DNA from 2 places in the Mucilaginibacter jinjuensis genome. Region 2 is predicted to be linked to the other one. Evidence: riboswitches for the same ligand, from Rfam matches in the RefSeq annotation. Region 2 holds a riboswitch; the other holds the start of a gene.
What was found. A riboswitch is a leader RNA that binds a small molecule or an ion and turns the genes downstream of it on or off. The one in region 2 is predicted to bind S-adenosylmethionine.
Positions count from the first base shown of each region.

Region 1: another riboswitch for S-adenosylmethionine. It lies ahead of metH (methionine synthase); the one in region 2 lies ahead of PQO05_RS14605 (O-acetylhomoserine aminocarboxypropyltransferase/cysteine synthase family protein).

Region 1 is NZ_CP117167.1:5,976,541-5,980,980, reverse strand. It holds gene metH (methionine synthase) at 1-2,340, opposite strand, end outside; SAM riboswitch class I at 2,527-2,628, opposite strand; gene PQO05_RS25885 (Bax inhibitor-1/YccA family protein) at 3,202-3,936, opposite strand; gene PQO05_RS25880 (hypothetical protein) at 3,989-4,440, opposite strand, start outside.
Region 2 is NZ_CP117167.1:3,234,087-3,238,526, forward strand. It holds gene PQO05_RS14600 (homoserine O-acetyltransferase family protein) at 237-1,292, opposite strand; gene PQO05_RS14605 (O-acetylhomoserine aminocarboxypropyltransferase/cysteine synthase family protein) at 1,345-2,670, opposite strand; SAM riboswitch class I at 2,904-3,018, opposite strand; gene PQO05_RS14610 (hypothetical protein) at 3,226-3,384, shown strand; gene PQO05_RS14615 (trans-sulfuration enzyme family protein) at 3,399-4,440, opposite strand, start outside.

The DNA.
Region 1 (4,440 bases), 2.7 Mb from region 2:
CACCCCAAGGTCTATCACCTCGAAGTTGTTACAAGCCAGTACTACACCAACTATGTTTTTGCCGATATCATGCACGTCACCTTTAACGGTGGCCATTAAAACTTTCCCAGCGTTTTTGCGCGAAGTGGTATCGGCATTTTTTAGTTTTTCTTCTTCAATAAAAGGTAGCAGATAAGCTACAGCCTTTTTCATTACCCTGGCTGATTTTACCACCTGCGGCAAGAACATTTTACCCGCGCCGAACAAATCACCTACGATGTTCATGCCACTCATTAGCGGGCCTTCAATAACCTCCAGCGGTTTGGCGTATTGTTGACGGCATTCTTCCACATCGGCATCCAGGTATTCGATAATACCTTTTACCAGGGCGTGTGACAGGCGCTCTTCTACTGGGGCATTACGCCAGGCCTCGTCGCGTACCACTTCTTTACCTTTACTCTTTACAGTATCGGCATATTCTACTAAACGTTCTGTAGCTTCGGGATGACGGTTTAAAAGAACATCTTCTACTTTAGTCAACAAGTCAGCAGGGATTTGCTCGTAAACTTCCAGCATACCTGCGTTTACGATGCCCATATCCATGCCCGCCTTAATGGCGTGGTATAAAAAGGCAGAGTGCATTGCCTCGCGCACCACGTTATTACCGCGGAACGAGAACGAAATATTACTTACACCACCACTCACCTTAGCCATCGGCAGATTTTCTTTAATCCATCGGGTGGCGTTAATAAAGTCTACCGCGTAATTGTTGTGTTCCTCTAAGCCGGTAGCAACCGTTAAAATATTAGGATCGAATATGATATCCTGCGGAGGGAAGCCAATTTCGTTAACCAATATATCGTACGATCTTTTACAGATTTCAATACGGCGCTCGTATGAATCGGCCTGGCCTTGTTCGTCAAACGCCATTACAACCGTTGCGGCGCCATAGCTCATAATTTTGCGGGCGTATTCTTTAAACTTTTCTTCGCCTTCTTTGAGGGAGATCGAGTTGACGATACCCTTACCTTGCAAACATTTCAATCCAGCCTCAATAACGGTCCATTTTGATGAATCGACCATGATAGGCAGCTTTGCAATATCGGGCTCAGACGCAACCAGGTTCAGGAATTTTACCATCACCTCTTCCGAGTTGATCATCCCTTCATCCATGTTAATGTCAATCACCTGTGCGCCGCCTTCTACCTGCTGGCGGGCTACTGTTAAGGCCTCCTCATAATTCTCGGCCAAAATCAACTTCGAAAATTTAGGCGAACCTGTAATGTTGGTCCGCTCACCCACGTTAACAAAGTTAGCCTCGGGCGTTATGGTAACAGCCTCCAAGCCGCTCAAACGCATGTGTGGTTCGGGATGCGGGATTGGTCGTGGTGGATATAGCGCAGCACGGTCTGCAATACATTTAATATGTTCTGGCGTAGTACCACAGCAGCCGCCTACAATATTTACAAAACCTGCTTTTAAAAAGTCGTCTACCAAATGCGCTGTTTCGTGCGGCATTTCGTCGTAACCACCAAACTCATTTGGTAAACCGGCGTTAGGATAGGCCGAAATAAATACATCGGCCTTTTGCGAAAGTTCCTCAATGTGCGGACGCATTTCTTTAGCACCAAGTGCACAGTTTAAACCAACAGAAAGTAGGTTGGCGTGACGGATCGAGTTCCAGAAAGCCTCAACCGTTTGCCCTGATAGCGTACGGCCCGAAGCATCGGTTATAGTACCCGAAATCATGATCGGTAATTGCTTGCCACTTTCTTCCGAATAACGTTGTACGGCAAATAATGCCGCCTTTGCATTCAGTGTGTCAAAGATGGTTTCAATCAAAATCACATCACTGCCACCATCAAATAAACCGCGCACCTGTGCATAATAAGCCTCGGCCAAATCATCAAAAGTAACAGCGCGGTAACCAGGATCATTTACATCGGGCGATAATGATGCAGTACGGTTGGTAGGGCCAACGGCACCGGCCACAAAGCGTGGCTTCTCCGGCGTTTTTATATTCCACTCATCAACCGCTTCGCGGGCAATGCGGGCACCTTCGTAACTCATTTCATAATCCAGCTCCTCCATGTGGTAATCGGCCAATGAAATGCGTTGGGTGCTGAAGGTATTGGTTTCAATAATATCGGCACCGGCCTCCAGGTATTCATTATGAATGGCCTTAATCACATCGGGGCGCGTAAGGTTAAGCAGGTCGTTATTACCCTTCAAATCAGAAGGGTGATCTTTAAACCTGTTGCCACGAAAATCTTCTTCGGTTAATTGGTACCGTTGTATCATGGTACCCATTGCGCCGTCAATTATTAATACTCTTTTCTGTAATTCTTCTCTAATACTCATGTTGAGATATGAGATGTGAGATATGAGATTTGAGAAAATACCCAAGCCGCAAAATCACATCATCTATTAAATTTACTTGAGCTATCAGCCTGAAACAGACATGCTAATGCATCTCAGATCTCACATCTAATATCTCACATCTAAATAAAGCTTATTCGAAAAAGTCGGTTATATACCTTCTAAATTCGCTTATCTTTCCCAAACGTGTTTGAGTAGAATGCAGCACCTTGTTGGCACAGGTTGCTAAGATTTCGCAGGGTCTAATCCCTCCATCTTTCTCTATAAGCGCAACAAAATTGCACAATAAAGTGGTAATATGCAAGTGGTTTCGTTAATGTGCAGATGAGGGGAATGTAAGATGACAGTAGGATGTGCAGATGTGCGAATATGAAGATGTGCAGATGATTTGAGAATTTGAAAATGAGTTGAAAATGATTTGAGAAATTAATAGTGATGTGATTTGAGGATGGTTTTCAATGATCGAGAGATATTGATTATTCGATAAACTTTGTCATCCAGTCCGAAGGACTCCTTTGGAGAGCGATAGCGAAGGATCTTCTTCGTAGTGCAATTCTGAAAATGAATGTCAGCATTTCATCGGTACTGTAGCCCCGTGTTACGCTCATACTACGCAGGCCTTAATCGCAAGGCCGGTATCCGCTTCACCCGGGTTTATTGAACTCACGTCATCCCGTCCCGACTATCGTTGGGATCGGGATCCCACAGTACAGGTAGCAGACTGTGTAATTGTAAACTTAGCAAGTGGGGTGCTGAAACAAGTTCAGCATGACGATTGGGCGACATATAAAACAAAAAGAGCCGCCCTCTCAGGCAGCTCTTTCTTTAAATTATGCTTGCTTATTATTTCCTTCTACCGAAAATTCTTAATAATGATAAGAACAGGTTCAGGAAATCAAGATATAAGGTTAAGGCACCCATAATGGCCATTTTTTTGCCAGATGCATCGCCATACTCAATACCTGCACCAATACGTTTTAATTTTTGCACATCATAAGCAGTTAAGCCGGTAAATACGGCAACACCTACATAGCTTAAAATAATGCTTAAACCTTCGCTGTGTAAAAAGAAGTTTACCACGGTTGCGATAACCATACCAATTAGGCCCATGATCATTAATGAACCAAATTTGGTTAAATCCTGGTGAGTAGTGTAACCTGCAATGGCCATAACACCAAATACTGCCGATGCGGTGATGAATACACCAGCTACAGAAGCAGCCGTATAAACTAATAAGATGAAGCTTAAACTAACACCCAGTAGCGCAGCAAAAGCCACAAACAAGATACCCAGTACCGGGAACGACAGACGGTTTAAACCGAATGAAATTGCCATTACAAAGGCAAAAGGTGCAAACATTAAGATAGTACCCAAACCGGTGTTGCGGCCGGTTAACGGATCAATTACTAATGTTAATAAACTTGGTGTGGTTGCAAATAAGAATGCGCAGAAGGCAGAAATACCCAATGCCACAAACATCCACATAAATACGTTAGCTATAAACCTGCGAGATGCTGCAACTTCGTCGTCCAGTTGGATAACGTTATCGTCGTAGGTGTAATTACTTTTAGTTTCCATTTTTTGAATTATAATTAATGATCTAAGTTAGTACAATTTTATGAAGAACAAATTAAGTAAGCCTGCGCATTAACTGTTCTTCAATTTTTTTAAATACCTGTAACGGTTTTAAGGCGCGCCAATTAAAATCGTCCAGTTCGCCGCCAAAGTTAATGTAATAGTCGATGTTATTACGCTTAAACTCTTCGATCACATGCTCGCGGAAGTTAACGCCCGCTATCCAGCCATCCTCCACATCCTGAAACCACTCTTCGTAATAACAGTCATCTGAGGAATGAAAGTTCAGCACGTTTTCGCCAATAAGCACAAACTTGTTAATGCCATTATCAATCATCAGCTCAATCAGCTCGCGCTTCATCAGCATTACATCGTTGTTAATGGCATCGTTCCATTCACCTATCAGCTCAATAATGCTGTAGTTACGTTCGTAATCGGCAAAAAGTACTTTTAAATAAAGTGTGTTTGAGCCAAACGAATCCCATTGCGGGTGCAACAAATAGTTGT
Region 2 (4,440 bases):
CAAAGCTGCTATAAAAAAGAAAAGGTCCCGCTATTGCGGAACCTTTCTTTTAAAAACAACATCAGGAATCTTCACAATTAAGGCTATTTGCTTGCCCGCTTAACTGACCCCTCGTAACCGGGCAATAACCTTACCTGATAACAGATATACGGCATTGCCTGACGGTCAGATTTTTAAATGTCATTTTTTTGTTAAAAAACTAAGAAAACTAATTAAAACAAGGTTCTTATATGTTTTTAAGCAGATTGCTGCAGTTCAATGATCTTACCCTTTACATCTGTTTTAAAAAAAGAAGTCACAATATTGGTCAGTGATTCAGTCTCAATTAAAAAGCCATCGTGCCCGTAAAATGAATCCAATTCTGCAAAAGCTGCTTTTGGGATATGCTGAAACAGGTATTGTTGCTCTTCCAAAGGAAACAAAACGTCTGAGCGGATACCCACTACCAGCGTTTTAGCTTTAATGGTGCTCAGTGCCTTTTCAACGCTTTTGCGGCCACGGCCGGCATCGTGCGAATCCATTACTTTTGTTAAATACCAGTAGCTGTAGGCATTGAAACGGTTTACCAGTTTTTCGCCCTGGTAGCTTTGGTACGATGATGCTTTGAAATTATCGGTGACATCTGCATTCTCTTCTTGCTGGGTAAGCGAGTAAGTTTTGTAGTTACGGTACGATAGCAATGCAAAGCTACGTGCCGCCTTTAAGCCTTTAGCGCCACCTTTAGCGGTATTGGCATAGAAAGTACGGTCTGAAGTAATGGCTAATCTTTGCGATTCGTTAAAGGCAATGCCCCACGGCGAGTGTTTCGCGTTTGTAGCAATCAAAATCAGGTTCTTAATTCTTTCTGGTTGATCAATGCTCCATTCCAAAGCTTGTTGACCGCCCAGTGAGCCGCCGATAAGGATATGGATATTATCAATCCCCAAGCTATCAGCCAATAGTTGGTGCGCCTTAACAACATCGCGAATAGTGAACTGCGGAAAACTGAGATAATAAGGCTCGTTAGTATCGGGGTTTACAGATAGCGGATTGCTGGTGCCGTAAGGCGAACCCAGGATGTTAGCACAAACAATAAAATGTTCATCCGGGTTAAAGAAATTACCTTCGCCAAAAAAGCCTTGCCACCAGTCAAACACATCGGAATTTGCAGTGAGGGCATGGCATACCCACACTACGTTATCCCGATTCTTATTGAGCCTTCCATAAGTATGAAAACCTATTTCCAGCCCCTTTATTTTTTTACCCGATTCCAGAACAAATTCTTCCGGATGCTTATATATTTCAGTATTCATTGTATTCGTCGTCATATTCCTTTCCGCCAAAGGCGAAATGTTAGGAGAGATGTTATGCCAGCTCCAATTCAGATTTAGTTTCTTTTATTTTTGCAAAAGCCTGTTCAAAATCGGCTTTAATGTCATCTATATGCTCAATACCTACGGCTACACGTAACAGGGTAGGTGTAACACCTGCAGATAATTGCTCTTCATCACTCAGTTGTTGATGCGTAGTTGCCGATGGTTGGATGATCAGCGTTTTAGCATCGCCAACGTTAGCAAGATGGCTAACCAGTTGCAGGCTATCAATCAGAGTGCCGGCATTGGTCTTATCGCCCTTTAATTCGAATGATAATACAGCGCCGAAACCATTTTTTAAATACTTTTTAGCTAAAGCATGGTGCGGCGATGATGGCAAGCCCGGATAATTTACTTTAGCTACCTGTGGTTGTTGTTCCAGCCATTTAGCCAGTTCTAAAGTATTATCTACATGGCGTTGTACGCGTAGTGAAAGGGTTTCTAATCCTTGAATCAGTAAAAATGAATTGAAAGGTGATTGTGACGAACCAAAATCGCGCAGTCCTTCAACACGAGCGCGGATAATGAATTGAATATTACCAAAAGGGCCACCGATGCCAAATACATCAGCAAATACCAATCCGTGATACCCTTCAGACGGCTCAGTAAATTGCGGGAATTTACCATTGCCCCAGTTATAATTTCCACCGTCAACAATAACTCCACCTATAGATGTACCATGGCCGCCAATCCATTTGGTGGCAGATTCTACCACGATGTGTGCACCATGCTCTAAGGGGCGGAACAGGTAGCCACCGGCACCAAAGGTATTATCGACTATTAAAGGCAGGTCGTGCTTTTTAGCAACAGCTGCAACTTTCTCAAAGTCAGGGATACTAAAGCCGGGGTTGCCAATGGTTTCGAGGTAAATGGCTTTGGTTTTATCATCAATCAGCAGTTCAATATTTTCTGCTGTATCATCTTTGGCAAAACGGGCTTCAACACCGAGGCGTTTAAAGGCAACTTTAAACTGGTTATAGCTGCCTCCATAAAGAAAAGGAGAGGTAACGAAGTTATCACCGGTTTGCAGTATATTGTTAAGTGCGATAAATTGTGCCGCTTGTCCCGATGCTGTTGCAAGGGCCGCCACGCCACCTTCTAATGCTGCGATACGTTTCTCAAAAACGTCGGTAGTGGGGTTCATAATGCGGGTGTAAATGTTGCCAAATTCTTTTAATGCAAAAAGATTGGCGCCATGCTCGGCATTATTAAAAACATAAGATGTTGTTTGATATAGCGGCACTGCGCGTGAACCTGTTGTTGGGTCAGCCTGCTGGCCTGCATGTAGTTGTAGGGTTTCGAATTTTAATGTAGACATGGGGGATAGATTTAGTAGTTAAACAAAATGTTATAAACACACTATGGGATATAGGATATCCATGGAATACACGTACAGTTTCAGGAAGGAGAAAGGGAACGTGTTATTGCATTAGCAACAGCAACAACAAGTGTGCATACAGTTTTTTGCTCTAACCGGAATTAAAACAACTGAAGGACCTTGTTTAGGAGTTAAGTACTGCTGAAGAATGCGAATTAATTTTTCCATTTTATCATTTATATGCCCCGGGGTTAATTATTTCCGGGTCAGGAATTGGCACCTTCTCTACCTTTTAGAGGGTTGCCAGCGGGTTTTGGAGCCTGTTCTCTCGCCGCTTCTATATAAATCAAAAACCTTTGAGGGGAAATTGATCGTGGTACTACTACCAAATATTATTTCAAAGGTAGGGCAAACCAGATCATAATTCCAAATTAAATTTCAATTTTATTGAAATGTCATCGGGCGATGTACTAAGCACCATATCTTAACATAAAGATAACCTGCTGAAAAGAAACAAATTATAATCTTGCAACTTCCTAATTAAAAGCAGAAACCATGAACTATCCTATAGCCGGTTTAATAATAATACTTGTTATTGCAGGCATTATCTGGTTGGTGAAACGCAACCAAAAAGATGAGAAAGACTTCGAAAAAGAAATAGAGGAATCTGAAATTAAACCGGGTAAACACGAAGATCCGGGCGACCCGGTTTAATTTAGCAGGGAATATTATATCGTAGCTAATGTAGCAGACATGTCCTCAATCAGATCATCAATGTGCTCTAAACCAACAGATACGCGGATCAGGTTCTGAGGCGTTTTAGTGTCCGGCCCTTCTACTGATGCACGGTGCTCTATCAAGCTCTCTACGCCGCCTAAGCTTGTGGCCTGGGCAAATAGCTTTACCGTATTTACAACCTTTTTTGCTTCATCGGCACCGCCCTTAACCGTAAATGATAACATACCTCCAAAGGCCAGCATTTGCAGTTTAGCCAGTTGGTGCTGCGGGTGGCTTTCCAGCCCGGGGTACATTACAGCTTCAACTTTGGCATGTTTCTCTAAAAATTCGGCCATTAATTGTGCGTTGTTTACGTGGCCACGCATACGGTAAGGTAATGTTTTAATACTGCGGACTAAGAAATAACAATCCTGCGGAGATGGCACAGCACCACCCATGCTTTGCACATTGCGGATACGTTCCCACCATTCATCTTTCACCGGTGTAATTAAAACGCCGCCTGTAATGTCACTATGGCCGCCAATATATTTGGTTGATGAGTGCATTACTAAATCAGCCCCCAAAGTAAGCGGTAATTGACAGATAGGAGAGGCAAAGGTGTTATCAACCACAACCTTCAAATCGTGCGCATGGGCCAATTTTACCAGCGCTGTAATATTGCTTAGTTTTAATAATGGGTTAGATGGTGTTTCTATCCATATTAAGCCGGTATGCGGTTTAATAGATTGTTCAACCAGTTCCAAATCACTCAGATCGATAAAATCGAACCACAGTATGCCTGCAAAAAGTGTCTTCAACTGATTGCGCAAACCATGGTACATATCATCAGGCGCTATAATATGCGTACCTGGTTTTAATGATTGAAATACCGCCATGCCAGCTGCATTGCCTGATGAAAAAGCTGCTGCATCTTCGCCCAGTTCCAGCTTAGCCAAAACGTTTTCTAACTGACTGCGATTAGGGTTGGCAATGCGGCCGTACATATAACCGCCAGGGTAATCACCATCGGGGCCGCGCTCAAACGTGCTCGAC